2 regions of the Brenneria nigrifluens DSM 30175 genome follow, and region 1 is predicted to be linked to the other one. Evidence: predicted binding sites of a transcription regulator. Region 1 holds the regulator's gene; the other holds the start of a gene.
The links. Region 1 encodes Fur, which represses iron uptake genes when iron is present. Its sites were predicted from a motif close to ATAATAATGAGAACNACTATCAA; they were not measured.

Region 1 (7,635 bases):
TTAAAAAATACCCGCCACAATTTACTTCTCCTTACCGATACGAGTTTCTCATGCCGGTTGTGTCTGTTATTATTAGTCGATAAGCGGGTAAAAAACGGCACCATACCATTAAGAATCAAGAGGTTATTTAATTCATGGCACTGATAGGAATTTTCTTTGGCAGTGATACCGGCAATACCGAAAACATTGCCAAGACGATCCAACAGCAGCTGGGAACCGACGTTGCTGAAGTTCATGACATCGCCAAAAGCAGTAAAGAAGACCTTGAAGCTTTCGATATTCTATTGCTGGGTATCCCCACCTGGTATTACGGTGAAGCCCAATGCGACTGGGATGACTTTTTCCCTACGCTGGAAGAGATCGACTTTAGCGGCAAACTGGTCGCTCTGTTTGGCTGCGGCGATCAGGAGGATTATGCGGAATATTTCTGTGATGCCATGGGAACCATCCGCGATATCATCGAACCGCACGGCGCGACCATCATCGGACACTGGCCGACGGAAGGCTATTACTTTGAAGCGTCCAGAGGTCTGGCGGATGACAAACATTTCATCGGTCTGGCTATCGACGAAGATCGCCAGCCTGAACTGACCGCCGAGCGCGTTACCGCCTGGGTGAAACAGATCGGAGACGAGCTGAATTTGCCAGAACTGACGGCTTAAAACCACGTTTTGGCTCTGACAACTCCCCCGTCAGAGCCAAATCAATAGAAAAAACCTTTCATTAAGATTGATACATTTTTTTAACTTCCGGCCACAAATCTGTACAATACCCCTATCGGTTTTGTATGTTCTCCATCGTTTTCCTCATTTGCCAACAATGCATTGCGTGCTACCTCTGTATTGTGCGTGGGAATAACCTTGTTAACATTGCATGGTTTCCATTTTGAATGCACGGTTCTATAATTGAGACGCTATTATATTTTTTGAGCCGACCGATGCCATAGGCTAGATAGCCCCCATTGATTAAGTAAGCAACAGGACTAAACCCGCATGACTGACAATAATATCGCATTAAAGAAGGCCGGCCTGAAAGTCACTCTTCCGAGACTGAAAATTCTGGAAGTACTGCAGGATCCGGAGTGTCACCACGTCAGTGCGGAAGATTTATATAAGAAACTGATTGATATGGGCGAAGAGATCGGTTTAGCGACCGTCTACCGCGTACTGAATCAGTTTGATGATGCTGGTATCGTTACCCGCCATAATTTTGAAGGCGGAAAATCGGTTTTCGAACTGACCCAGCAACATCATCATGACCATCTGATTTGCCTGGATTGTGGCAGAGTGATTGAATTCCGTGATGAGTATATCGAAGCGCGGCAACGTGAAATCGCGGAAAGACACAGCATTAAACTGACCAACCACAGTTTGTATCTGTATGGCCATTGCAGTGAAGGGGATTGCCGTGAAGACGAAACCCTGCACGATGAAAAAAGATAAATCAACCGCATAAAAAAATCGCCGGGAGCGATTTTCAACGTCGTTCGCGACGGCCCATAGGGTGACGGGCAGGATAGCCCGTCATAATAAATCGCCGGGGCGATTTTTAACAAAATAAAACCGCCTCGGCGGTTTTATTTTTTTATCCTGTAGACAACCCTGCGGTTATCCCACCCAGGTATCCCGCAGACCCACCGTACGGTTAAATACCAGATGCTGCGGACTGGAATAAACCCGGTCGGCACAGAAATAGCCTTCCCGCTCAAACTGGTACGCTTTTTCCGCTTCCGCCTGCGCCAGGCTTGCCTCAACAAAGCCATGGGTCACTTGCAGCGATTCGGGATTGATGGTTGACAGGAAATCATCCGCCGCCCCGGGGTTGGCCACGCTGAACAACCTATCGTACAGCCGGAATTCCGCCGGCAGGCCATGCGCCACCGACACCCAGTGAATAACCCCTTTGACCTTGCGTCCATCGGCCGGATCCTTACTCAAAGTGTCCGGATCGTAGCTGCAATAGATGGCGGTGATAACCCCCTGCTCGTCTTTATCAATGCGCTCCGCTTTGACAACATAGGCATTGCGCAGGCGAACTTCCTTGCCCAGCACCAGACGCTTATATTGCTTATTGGCCTCTTCACGAAAATCCGCGCGATCGATATACACTTCGCGGCTGAAGGCCACCTGGCGGGAGCCCATTTCCGGCTTATTCGGATGGTTTGGCATGGTAACCAGCTCTTCATGTCCCGCAGGAAGGTTTTCAATCACCACCTTCACCGGATCCAGCACCGCCATGGCGCGCGGCGCATTGGCGTTAAGGTCGTCGCGGATACAGGACTCCAGCGCCGCCATTTCAACGTTATTATCCTGCTTGGTGACGCCGATACGGTAACAAAACTCGCGGATAGACGCGGCGCTGTAGCCACGGCGACGCAAACCGGAAATGGTCGGCATACGCGGATCGTCCCACCCTTCAACAATCTTTTCCGTTACCAGCTGGTTCAGCTTGCGCTTGGACATGATGGCGTATTCAAGATTAAGGCGGGAAAATTCATACTGCCGCGGATGGCAAGGTATGGTGATGTTATCCAGCACCCAGTCATACAGGCGGCGGTTATCCTGGAATTCCAGTGTACATAGCGAGTGCGTCACCCCTTCCAACGCATCGGAAATACAGTGGGTAAAATCATACATCGGATAGATGCACCACTTGTTGCCGGTCTGGTGGTGTTCGGCAAACTTGATCCGATACAGCACCGGATCGCGCATCACGATAAACGACGACGCCATATCAATCTTGGCGCGCAAACAGGCGGTTCCCTCGGCAAAGCCGCCGTTACGCATTTTTTCGAACAGCTCCAGGTTTTCCTGCACGCTGCGATCGCGGTAGGGACTATTTTTGCCCGGCGACGTCAGCGAACCACGGTATTCGCGGATCTGCTCCGGCGTCAGCTCGTCCACGTACGCCAATCCCTTACCGATCAGCTCCACCGCATACTGATGCAGCTGATCGAAATAATCGGAGGAATAACGCACATCGCCGCTCCATGAGAAACCCAGCCAGTTAACGTCGCGTTTGATCGACTCAACGTATTCAATATCTTCTTTTACCGGATTGGTATCGTCAAAACGCAGGTTGCATTGCCCGTTATAGTCCTGGGCGATACCGAAGTTGAGACAGATAGATTTCGCATGCCCGATATGCAGATAGCCGTTAGGCTCCGGCGGGAAGCGCGTCTGAATACGGTCATGCTTACCGGACGCCAGATCTTCATCAATAATCTGGCGGATAAAGTTTGTTGGGCGGGCTTCAGCCTCACTCATGCTTGGTTCCTCAATGCTTAAACGACATATAACCGCTAATGATCCAACAAGCCAAGCCGGGAAACAACCGTTAGTTTGATTAAATTCCCGGTGAGGAAAAAAAACGGAGCGAGATAGCAATCTCGCCCCGCGATTTCATCTATTTACCATGGTTCACACAGTAAGATGGCGCTTTACGCTACGCTTCGCTGACTTTTTTCAGCGCGGACGCGATGGACTCCGCCTGGGTGCCGACCACAATCTGCACATTCTGCTTATTCAGCCGGATAACGCCCGCCGCGCCCAGCCGCTTGGCCAAGGCTTCATCCACCAGGCTGGAATCCGCCACGTTCAAACGCAAGCGGGTGATGCAGGAATCAATGGCCAGCAGATTGTCTTTACCGCCGACGGCCTGTAAATAGCCGCGGGCCAGCGTGGTCATATCGCCCGACGCCGCCGCCGAGGCGTTTACATCATAGCCGTCCGCTTCACTGCCGCTTACCGACAGTTCGCGTCCCGGCGTCAGCAGATTGAAGCGCAGGATGGTGAAACGGAACGCCAGATAGTAAATAACGAAGAACGCCAACCCCTGCGGTATCAACATATACCACTGCGTCGCCAGCGGGTTGCGGGACGACAGCACCATATCAACCAGTCCGGCGCTAAAACCGAAACCGGCGATCCAATGCATGCTGGCCGCAATAAACACCGAGATCCCGGTGAGCAGCGCGTGCAGAACATACAGCACCGGCGCCACAAACATAAAGGAGAACTCCAGCGGCTCGGTGATGCCGGTAAAGAATGCGGCGAATGCCGCGGCAAGCATAATCCCCGCCACCTTGCTTTTATTCTCCGGGCGCGAGCAGTGATAAATAGCCAGCGCCGCCCCCGGCAGGCCGAACATCATAATCGGGAAGAACCCGGCCTGATAACGTCCGGTAATGCCGGCGACCGCTTTCCCCGCGTCGATGGACTGTTGTCCGGCCAGGAAATTCGGGATGTCGTTAATTCCGGCCACATCAAACCAGAACACCGAGTTCAGCGCATGGTGCAGACCGACGGGGATCAACAGGCGATTGAAAAAGGCGTAAATACCGGCGCCGGTCGCGCCCAACTGCTGAATATACTCGCCAAAAGCGACCAGCGCGTTATAAATGACCGGCCACGCATACATCAGGATAAAGGCGACCAGAATCATCAGGAATGAGGTGAGGATCGGCACCAGGCGCCGTCCGCTAAAGAATGACAGCGCTTTTGGCAGTTCCACCTGACTAAAGCGGTTATACAGCTCCGCGGAAATCACCCCGACCAGAATACCGATAAACTGGTTTTTAATATTGCCGAACGCGGCGGGCACCTGTTCCAGCGGAATTTTCTGGATCATCGACACCGCTTCCGGCGAACCGAGCGTGGTCAGCACAAGGTATCCGACGAAACCGGTCAAGGCCGCGGCGCCATCTTTATCCTTCGACATACCGTAAGCCACGCCGACGGCAAACAGCGCCGCCATATTTTCGATAATGGCCGCGCCCGATTTAATAAACAGCGCCGCCAGGGCATTTTCACTTCCCCAGCCGACCGGATCAATCCAGTAGCCAATCCCCATCAGGAGCGCGGCGGCGGGCAGCGTGGCGACTGGCACCATCAACGCCCGGCCGATTTTTTGCAAATAACCAAGAATACTCACATGTTCCTCTCTTCCCCTGTGGGACAAAAAACTGCCGGTTAAACCTGCTCACAGCCGGGTAAAACCACAACGGGTGGTTTTGGCATGGAGTGTAAGAAAAATATTTCGCTTCACAAATTAAACCCTACCATTATGTGATAACAATCACTAAAAAATCGCATATAAAAAGTTTATACCTGCATAAATCGCCAACTTATTTTAAGATGAAAAAAAACAGGCTACACTGATACGCACTGTTATTTCGCTGCTGAAACGCGCCGCCAAGGCGATTTAGCGCGATACTTATTTAATCGTCCTCAAACAATCAGGAGACCGCTGATGAGACTGATTCCTCTCTCTACCCCCGCTGAAGTCGGCAACTGGGCCGCACGTTATATCGTGCAGAAAATCAACGAATTCAACCCGAGCGCCGCCCGCCCTTTCGTGCTGGGCCTCCCCACCGGCGGTTCACCGCTGGAAGCCTACAAAGCGCTGGTGGCGATGCACCGGGCCGGAGAGGTGAGTTTTAAGCATGTGGTGACGTTCAATATGGATGAATATGTCGGCCTGCCCGCCGAACATCCGCAAAGCTATCGCAGCTTTATGCAGCAGAATTTATTCAATCACGTTGATATTCCTTCGGAAAACATTAACCTGTTGAATGGCAACGCGGAAGATATCGCAGCGGAATGTCGCCGTTACGAAGAGAAAATCAAGTCTTACGGCAAGATCCACCTGTTTATGGGAGGCGTAGGAAATGACGGGCATATCGCTTTCAATGAACCCGCCTCTTCTTTAGCTTCCCGAACTCGAATCAAAACCCTGACGGAAGAGACGCGCCTCGCCAACTCTCGTTTCTTTGACGGCGATGTTAACCTGGTGCCGAAATTCGCCCTTACCGTCGGCGTCGGCACCCTGCTGGATGCCGAGGAGGTAATGATCCTGGTCACCGGACGCAACAAGGCCCAGGCATTACAGGCCGCGGTGGAAGGAAACGTAAACCATATGTGGACCATCAGTTGCCTGCAACTTCACGCCAAAGCGGTAATGGTATGCGACGAACCGTCGACGATGGAGCTGAAAATCAAAACCGTTAAATATTTCCGTGAGTTAGAAACGGAACAGATGAAAAATCTTTAATCAGTGGTCGGGAGTCGACGATGTACGCTTTAACAAACGGCCGGATTTATACCGGCCACCAGGCGCTGGATAATCACGCGGTGGTGATTGCCGACGGTCTGATAGAGAACGTTTGCCCCGTTAGCGACCTTCCCGCCGGGCTGAAAAGGCATGACCTTGGCGGCGCGTCGCTCGCCCCCGGATTTATCGATCTCCAGCTAAACGGCTGCGGCGGGGTTCAGTTCAACGACTCGCTGGAATCCATCTCGGTGCAAACGCTGGAAACCATGCATCAGACCAACCTGAAAGCGGGCTGCACCAGTTTTTTGCCTACGCTTATCACCTGCAGCGATGAGTTTATGAAGCACGGCGTGGAAGTGATGCGCGCCTATCTGGCGCAGAACAGCTTCCAGGCGCTGGGCCTGCACCTCGAAGGCCCCTGGCTGAACGTAATAAAAAAAGGCACGCACAACGCCGACTTTATTCGTCAACCGGCGCAGGAACTGGTGGATTTCCTGTGCGCCAACGCGGACGTCATCAGCAAAATCACCCTGGCGCCGGAAAAAGTCTCCCCGGCGATAATCCGCCAGTTGGCGGACGCCGGCATCGTGGTTTCCGCCGGCCACTCCAACGCCACCTGGGAACAGGCCAAACGGGGCTTTGCCTGCGGCATTAGCTTCGCCACCCACCTGTTCAACGCCATGCCTTATCTCACCGGCCGCGAACCCGGCCTGGTCGGCGCCGTTTATGACGCCCCTGAAATCTATTGCGGCATTATCGCCGACGGCCGCCACGTTAGCTGGGCCAATATCCGTAACAGCAAGCGGATTAAAGGCGAAAAGCTGGTGCTGGTCACCGACGCCGTGGCGCCGGCGGGATCGACGATTGACCGGTTCATTTTTGCCGGTAAAACCATATACTACCGCGACGGCCTGTGCGTGGATGAAAACGGCGTGCTCAGCGGTTCGGCCCTGACGATGATAGAAGCGGTGCGCAACTGCGTGGAACAGGCGGGGATCCCGCTGGATGAGGCGCTCAGAATGGCGACCCTCTATCCAGCGCGCGCCATCGGCACAGACAGGCAGCTAGGCAGCATCGAAAGCGGTAAAGTCGCTAATTTGACCGTTTTCGACCGTAATTATCACATTCTCAATACTTTTGTTAACGGCAGCGATGAATTGGCGGTGACAAGGAATTGACCATACGCGGATAACTTTTCATGACCATTGGCGGACAAGCGCAGATAGGGAATGTTGATCTGGTTAAACAATTAAACAGCGCGGTCGTGTACCGCCTGATCGATCAACAAGGGCCGATTTCACGCATCCAGATAGCGGAACAGAGCCAGCTTGCCCCCGCCAGCGTCACCAAAATCACCCGCCAGCTGCTGGAGCGCGGGTTGATCAAAGAGGTGGAGCAACAGGCTTCCACCGGCGGCAGACGCGCCATTTCCATTGTCACCGAAACGCGCCCGTTTCATGCCATCGCCGTGCGCCTCGGGCGCAATGACGCCACCGTCGCGCTATACGATTTGCAGGGAAAATCCCTGGGGGAGGCGCACTACGACCTGCCGGAAAAAACCCAGGAAAGCGTGGAAACCGCACT
Region 2 (7,635 bases), 1.0 Mb from region 1:
CCGGCGGTCCGCAACTGCTGTGTTGTCGGCCGCCATTGCGCGGATCTGGGCGAGGTGCCGGTCGCGTTTGTCGAACCCGTGCCGGGCGACGCGCCGGACGAACGGGAGCTCGATAACCATATCAAAGCGTTTCTGCCGGCCAGCCATGCGCCGGCCGGTTATTATTGGCTGGAAAAACTGCCGGAAAACGCGGTGGGGAAAATCGATCGCAAGCAACTGAGATCCCGTCTGGGGTGAGGCAGGCGCAGGGCGTCAGGGCTATGCCCTGACGCCGGTCGGGATTAGAAATCCACGTTGACGCCAAGCTGGAAGCTGCGGCCGGGGGAGACGGCCAACTGCTGATTGTAATAGTTGATATCACTGGCGCTGTTGCTGGTAGGCGCCTCTATATTGCGGCTGGTTTGATAATCCCAGTATTTGCGATCGGTCAGGTTGTAGATGCCGCCGCTAAGCCTCACGTTTTTGGATACGCGATAGTAAGCGGTCAGATCTACCAGAGCGTAGCCCGGAACATGCATGAAAGTATAATCGTCAGAACCCAGGCTGTTTCCGCTGGAAGGGAGCTTACGACCCGCTGCATAGGTGGCGGTTTTGCCTTTATTGAAGGTGGCGATCAGCGCGGCGCCATAGGTGTTGGACGGATCATCGTAGGCAACGCCCACCACGGCTTTTTGCGGCGTCACCGAGTCTAGAGCGACATAGGAGTCACCGCTGGCGCTGGATTTTGATGCCCCTTCGGTATAGCCGTAGGCCAGACGGGCGCTGAAGCCATTCGCCTGTTCAAACCAGGTGCCGAGGTTGAATTTTGCGCTGATCTCGCCGCCGTAGATATAGGCTTTATCGCGGTTCTCCGTCAGATAAAGAATGCTGAGACTACTCGGCACGTTGGCGAACAGGGCGGGATTATCGGCGCGGCGATAGTAACCGTTGGCGATAAAGTTATTGTAATCGCTGTAGAAGGCCGACGCGCTCAGCGTGACCCCTTCCACAATCTGGCCTTTCAGTCCCAGTTCATAGTTATCGCTGGTTTCGGTTTTCAGGTCCGGATCGCTCAGCACGGCGTAGCTACTTGAGGTGCCGAAATAGCCGAGAGCCCAGGAACCATACAATTGCCCGTCAGTGGGAAACTGGGCGCCGCGCCGGTATTGAACGTAGGCCAGCAAATCGGGCGTGAGGTGGTACTGGAAAGCGATGGATGGCATAACCTGTCCATCGGCATTGGTGCCGTACATGCTGGTTGCTTCATCCGAAGTCACATTGCCATTGGTGTTGGTAAACAGATTGGAGGCGTTCTTCGGTTCAGCGTGCTGCCAGGCGAAGCGTACCCCCGGTACTATCGAGAAGTCGCGGCCGGCCAGCTCCCAGGTGATCTTATCCTGTACGAAAGCCCCCAGATTGATAATCTCGCTATCCGCCTGTGGCCGCCCCAGATCGATATTCAGGCCGCTCGCTGTCAGATTTTCCGCGGTGAACGGACGTTCTGTTTTCGACTGACGGGCATTGAAACCGTAGCTGATACTGTGGTTGCGCCACTCCTTGGCGGCCTTGCTTTCCAGGCCAAAGCTGTTGGTATCATAGTTGCTCCAGACGGAAGTCGGCGCGGAAGCGTCCGTGACGGTGTAGTCGTGCGCTTCGGTCTGGGTATAGAACAGTTTGGTATTCAGGCTGTCGAACAGCGAGAAATCTTCCGGCGTATAGAGATCCGCCAGACTGAACCCCCAGCGGCGGGTCTGACTGTCCTGATATGAGGTACTGCCATCGAGTGTAGAAACACCCGATGCGCTCATGTTCCAGGTCGGAAAATCGGCGTGATTGGTTTTGTGGTAATAATCGACGGTGGCGGTAAGCTGATGCGCATCAGTCGCTTGCCAGATACCGGAGGCCAGTACCGCGTTGGAGTGCCAGTTGGCCGGGGTGCTGTCGATGGTGGCATCGCTGTGGTTTTCGGTTTCGTTGCCGTCGCGGCGGCTGACGACGATGACGCCGCGCAGATCGTCGTCTCCGCCGGCGGCGGTAATGCCGTTGTGGAAGCTGCGGTCGGTGGAATCATACCCCGCCTGATAGCCGAAATAGCTGTGCTTGTCGGCATGCAGGTAATCATTGGCGGATTTCGGCTTGAAAGAGACCGAGCCGCCCAGGGCGTTATTACTGTTGGCGACCGACGTGGCGCCGGATTCGATCTCCACCGAACCGTACAGATAGGGGTCGAGATAATCGCCGCGGCCGATGCCGGTGCTGCCCGTCTGGCGGCGGCCGCTGACCGTGGATGTTCCGCGATCGGTGGAACTGGGCAGTTCCACCCCATCGATATCGATGGAGACCCGGTTGTTTTCCAGACCGCGAATATTGTAACCGCTGGCGCCGCCGCGATCGTAGTTGCTTTTGCCGGCGCTGACGCCGCTGGTGACGCCCGGCGCGCTGATCAGCGGCTGGTAGCGCATAATGTTGCTGAAATTATTACCGCCCTCTTTCTGCATATCGCCGGCGGTGATGGTCGTCTTGGTGCCGGCTTCTTTCTCGACTTTGGGAGAATAAACCGTCATCACGTCATCAGTTGGTCTAGACTCGTCGGCCGTATTGGCTTTAGCCGACGTTGGGTTATCGGCGGCAGCGCTGTTTAGCGCCGTACCGGTTAATATCCCGGTGAGAATGATTTTTCTGAGATTCTTATTGATTAACATAATGATGCTCTGTTGATGGGCGGCTTTCCGGTCGGCGCTACAGGGAACGGATTGCTGGCAATAGACTCCAGCAGAAATTGAAATCCGTGTTTAGTAGCAACATAAAACTATCGCAATGATAATCGTTATCAAAAAATAAAAGTTATCATTCGCGTTTTCAATTGTGATTTTATTAAGAACTCTTAATGAAGATGTCATATCGCCGTCATTCCCGGCCATTAAGTCAAACGGCCTTTAACGTCGCGGGTCTTTGTTCTCTGTGACAGAGGCCGGGCGGATAAGGTACTATTCCCGCCGAACATACCGCTGTGCGGCGCGTTGAAGAGAGCATTAATCGCGCCGCGATGTGAGGAAATGAGATAAATGAGCGAGATGACGCATGACGGCGCGGAAAGCCTGGCGCTGCACACGTTTACTGAAAATGCGTACCTGAACTACTCCATGTACGTCATCATGGACCGGGCGTTGCCGTTTATCGGTGATGGGTTGAAGCCGGTGCAGCGCCGCATTGTCTATGCCATGTCGGAGCTGGGCCTGAATTCCAGCGCCAAGTTTAAAAAATCCGCCCGTACCGTGGGCGACGTATTGGGTAAATATCATCCGCACGGCGACAGCGCCTGTTACGAAGCGATGGTGTTAATGGCGCAGCCGTTCTCTTACCGCTATCCGCTGGTGGACGGCCAGGGAAACTGGGGGGCGCCGGACGATCCGAAATCGTTCGCGGCGATGCGTTATACCGAATCCCGGCTGTCCAAATACGCCGAGCTGCTGCTTAACGAGCTGGGGCAGGGCACGGTCGACTATGTGCCGAACTTCGACGGCACGTTGCAGGAGCCGAAAATGCTGCCTGCCCGTCTGCCGAATATTCTGCTTAACGGCACCACCGGCATCGCCGTCGGGATGGCGACCGACATCCCGCCGCACAATATCCGCGAAATCGCCGCCGCCGCAGTGGCGTTAATCGATAAGCCCGGCGCCACGCTGGAGGATTTGTTGCAGCACGTTCAGGGGCCGGATTTCCCCACCGAAGCGGAAATCATTACCCCGCGCGATGAAGTGCGTAAAATTTACCAGAACGGGCGCGGTTCGGTGCGTATGCGCGCCATCTGGAAGAAAGAGGATGGCGAAGCGGTGATCACCGCGCTGCCGCATCAGGTTTCCGGCGCCAAGGTGCTGGAGCAGATCGCCAGCCAGATGCGCGCCAAAAAGCTGCCGATGATTGAAGACCTGCGCGATGAGTCGGACCACGAAAATCCCACCCGTTTAGTGCTGGTGCCGCGCTCCAACCGCATCGATCTGGATCAGGTGATGAACCATTTGTTCGCCACCACCGATCTGGAAAAAAGCTACCGCATCAATATGAATATGATCGGTCTGGATGGTCGTCCCGCCGTTAAAGGGCTGGTTGAAATCCTGACCGAATGGCTGGTATTCCGTCGTGATACCGTGCGCCGCCGCTTGAACTACCGGCTGGAGAAAGTGCTTAAACGCCTGCATATTCTGGAAGGGTTGCTGATTGCGTTCCTCAATATCGATGAAGTGATCCACATCATCCGTACGGAAGACGAGCCGAAGCCGGTATTGATGCGCCAGTTCAGCCTGAGCGAAACCCAGGCCGAAGCGATTCTGGAACTGAAATTACGCCATCTGGCCAAGCTGGAAGAGATGAAAATCCGCGGCGAGCAGGACGATCTGGCGAAAGAGCGCGACCATTTGCAGGCCCTGCTGGCATCCGAGCGTAAGCTGAGCAACCTGCTGAAAAAGGAAATTCAGGCGGACGCCCAGACCTACGGCGACGAGCGCCGCTCGCCGCTGAAGGAGCGCGCTGAAGCGAAAGCGATGAGCGAGCATGATTTCGTGCCTTCGGAGCCGGTCACCATCGTGCTGTCGGAGATGGGTTGGGTACGCAGCGCCAAAGGGCATGATATCGATCCGTCCGGGCTGAGTTATAAAGCCGGCGACAGCTTCCGCTCCGCCGCCCGGGGCAAAACCAATCAGCCGGTGGTATTTATTGACTCGACCGGCCGCAGCTATGCGCTCGATCCGCTGACGCTGCCTTCGGCGCGCGGACAGGGCGAACCGTTAACCGGCAAGCTGACGCCTCCGCCGGGGGCGACCGTCGAGCAGGTGCTGATGGCCGCGGACGATCAGCCCTTGCTGATGGCGTCCGACGCCGGCTACGGGTTTGTCTGCACCTTTAACGATCTGGTGGCGCGCAACCGCGCCGGCAAAGCGATTATCACCCTGCCGGACAACGCCAAGGTGCTGCCGCCCCTGGAGATCAACGGGGACGACAATACGCTGCTGGCGATCACCGCGGCGGGCCGGATGCTGCTGTTCCCGGTTTCCGACCTGCCGCAGCTGTCGAAAGGGAAAGGCAATAAAATTATCTCTATTTCGTCGGCGGACTTCGCCAGCGGCAAGGATCGCCTGACCTGGCTATTGCTGCTGCCGCCGCAGGCGTCGGTGACGCTGTACTTCGGTAAACGCAAACTGGTTCTGCGCGCCAACGAGCTGCAGAAATATCAGTCCGAGCGCGGACGGAAAGGCACCTTGCTGCGCGGCCTGCAGCGTATCGATCGCATTGATGTCGATGCGCCGAAACGACCGGGCGACGGCAGTAGCGAAGAGTAAATCATCCACGCCGGGGGAACAGGCGGCCTCCTGTTCCCCGTTTTGCCCGCTCCCGGCGGTTTTTGTCCGTTGAATGGATCGCTATCCAGCCAGCAAAAAAAACCATTATGTTTTATAGCGACGTCGCTATAGCCACTAGCGTTACTGAAAGGTATATACTAGCGGCGGCAGTTGGCTAATGAGGTTGTTATGTTATTCATTCTTCGTTTTATCGTGGTGATTCTATTTTCGCTGCTGATCTGTATTTTTGGCTCCATTTACTGTCTTTTCAGTCCTAAAAATCCACGCCATGTGGCGACGTTCGGTCATATGTTCGGGCGTCTGTCCAGGCTGTTCGGCCTGAAGGTCGAGGTGCGGAGCCCGCCAGAGGCGGCGCATTACGGCAAATGTATCTATATCGCCAATCACCAGAATAATTACGATATGGTCACCGCATCAAACGCGGTGCAGCCGCGTACGATCACCGTGGGCAAGAAAAGCCTGCTGTGGATCCCTTTCTTCGGTCCGCTGTACTGGCTGACGGGCAATCTGCTGATTGACCGCGACAACCGGGCCAAAGCGCACGGCACCATCGCCCAGGTGGTCAAGCACATCAAAGAGAACAATATCTCGATCTGGATGTTCCCGGAAGGCACGCGCAGCCGCGGGCGCGGGCTGCTGCCGTTTAAAACCGGCGCCTTTCATGCCGCCATCAGCGCGGAAGTGCCGATCGTGCCGATTTGCGTTTCCACCACCAGCAATAAGGTGAAGCTGAACCGCTGGAATAACGGCCATGTGATTGTGGAAATGTTGCCGCCGATCGATACCCGTTCCTACACTAAAGAGCAGGTACGTGAATTGGCGGCGCACTGTCATGATCTGATGGCCGCCAAACTGGCGCAGCTGGACGCCGAAGTCGCCGGACGTGAAGCGGCGGAAAAAAAATAAACCGCAACGTGACAACCCGACGGCCGCGGGGATAATGCATCCGGCCGCGCTGCCGGCAGTTTAAATTTATTTCTTTACCTTCCGCTTTTTGGTTCGGAAGCTACATTTTGCATACGGTTTAACAGGTTTACGGAGCAACTATGTCACTCAGCCGGCGTCAGTTTATTCAGGCATCGGGTTTTGCGTTGTATGCGGGGAGCCGGCCCCTGTCGGCGAGAGCAGGCGGTACGCCAACGGCATTGCCGATCCCCCCTTTGCTGGAGTCGCGCCGAGGACAGCCGCTGTTTCTGACGATGCAACAGGCCCACTGGGCTTTCAGCGGCGAGCGTAAAACGCCGGTCTGGGGCATTAACGGGCGTTATCTGGGGCCGACGGTGCGCGTGTTTGACGGGGACGACGTCAAGCTGATTTACAGCAACCGGCTCACTGAACCGGTATCCATGACCATCGGCGGCTTACAGGTTTCCGGTTCGCTGATGGGCGGCGCGTCGCGCATTATATCGCCGGGTATGGACTGGTCGCCGGTATTGCCGATCCGCCAGCCTTCGGCCACCTGCTGGTATCACGCCAATACGCCGAATCGCATGGCGCCGCACGTTTACAACGGGCTGGCGGGGCTGTGGCTGGTGGAAGACAGCATCAGTAGATCCTTGCCGCTGCCCAATCACTATGGCGTGGACGATTTTCCGCTGATTATTCAGGATAAACGTCTGGATAACTTTGGCGCGCCGGTTTACGACCCGCCGGGCAGCGGAGGTTTTGTCGGCGATATATTGCTGGTCAACGGCGTGCAGAATCCCTATGTCGAGGTGTCCCGCGGCTGGGTGCGCTTACGGCTGGTCAACGCCTCGAACGCCCGCCGCTATATCATGCGCCTGAGCGACGGCCGCCCGATCCACGTTATCGCCAGCGATCAGGGGTTGCTGCCGGCGCCGATGGCCGTCAGTCAGATCTCGCTGGCGCCGGGCGAACGGCGGGAGATCCTGATCGATATGTCCCAGGGGGATGAGGCGACGCTGACCGCCGGCGAGTCCGCCGGGATTATGGATCGCCTGCGCGGGTTGTTCGAGCCGTCCGGCATATTGATTTCGACGCAGATATTAACGCTTAAACCCACGGGGCTATTACCTCTGGTGACCGATAACCTGCCGATGCGTCTGCTGGCGGATAACATTATCGAAGGCAGTATCAGCCGCACCCGCGAGTTCCGTCTGGGCGATAGCCTGCCGGGCATTAACGGGGCGATGTGGGATATGACGCGCACCGACGTGCAGACGCAGCCGGGCCGCTGCGAGCGCTGGCTTATCCATGCGGATACTCCCCAGCCCTTCCATATTCAAGGGGTGAAGTTTCTGGTGCGCAGCGTCAACGGCGGGGCGGTGCCGGTGGAGGA

Region 2: EH206_RS20560 (TonB-dependent hemoglobin/transferrin/lactoferrin family receptor) is a predicted target of Fur. The motif match lies at 2,791-2,813, and genes of this name have one in related genera.

What each region holds. Positions count from the first base shown of each region.
Region 1 covers NZ_CP034036.1:3,346,749-3,354,383, forward strand. The annotation lists gene fldA (flavodoxin FldA) at 135-662, shown strand; gene fur (ferric iron uptake transcriptional regulator) at 993-1,442, shown strand; gene glnS (glutamine--tRNA ligase) at 1,608-3,266, opposite strand; gene nagE (N-acetylglucosamine-specific PTS transporter subunit IIBC) at 3,445-4,932, opposite strand; gene nagB (glucosamine-6-phosphate deaminase) at 5,251-6,051, shown strand; gene nagA (N-acetylglucosamine-6-phosphate deacetylase) at 6,072-7,229, shown strand; gene nagC (DNA-binding transcriptional regulator NagC) at 7,250-7,635, shown strand, end outside.
Region 2 covers NZ_CP034036.1:4,383,868-4,391,502, reverse strand. The annotation lists gene EH206_RS20565 (class I adenylate-forming enzyme family protein) at 1-237, shown strand, start outside; gene EH206_RS20560 (TonB-dependent hemoglobin/transferrin/lactoferrin family receptor) at 282-2,681, opposite strand; gene parC (DNA topoisomerase IV subunit A) at 3,045-5,315, shown strand; gene EH206_RS20550 (1-acylglycerol-3-phosphate O-acyltransferase) at 5,505-6,242, shown strand; gene ftsP (cell division protein FtsP) at 6,383-7,635, shown strand, end outside.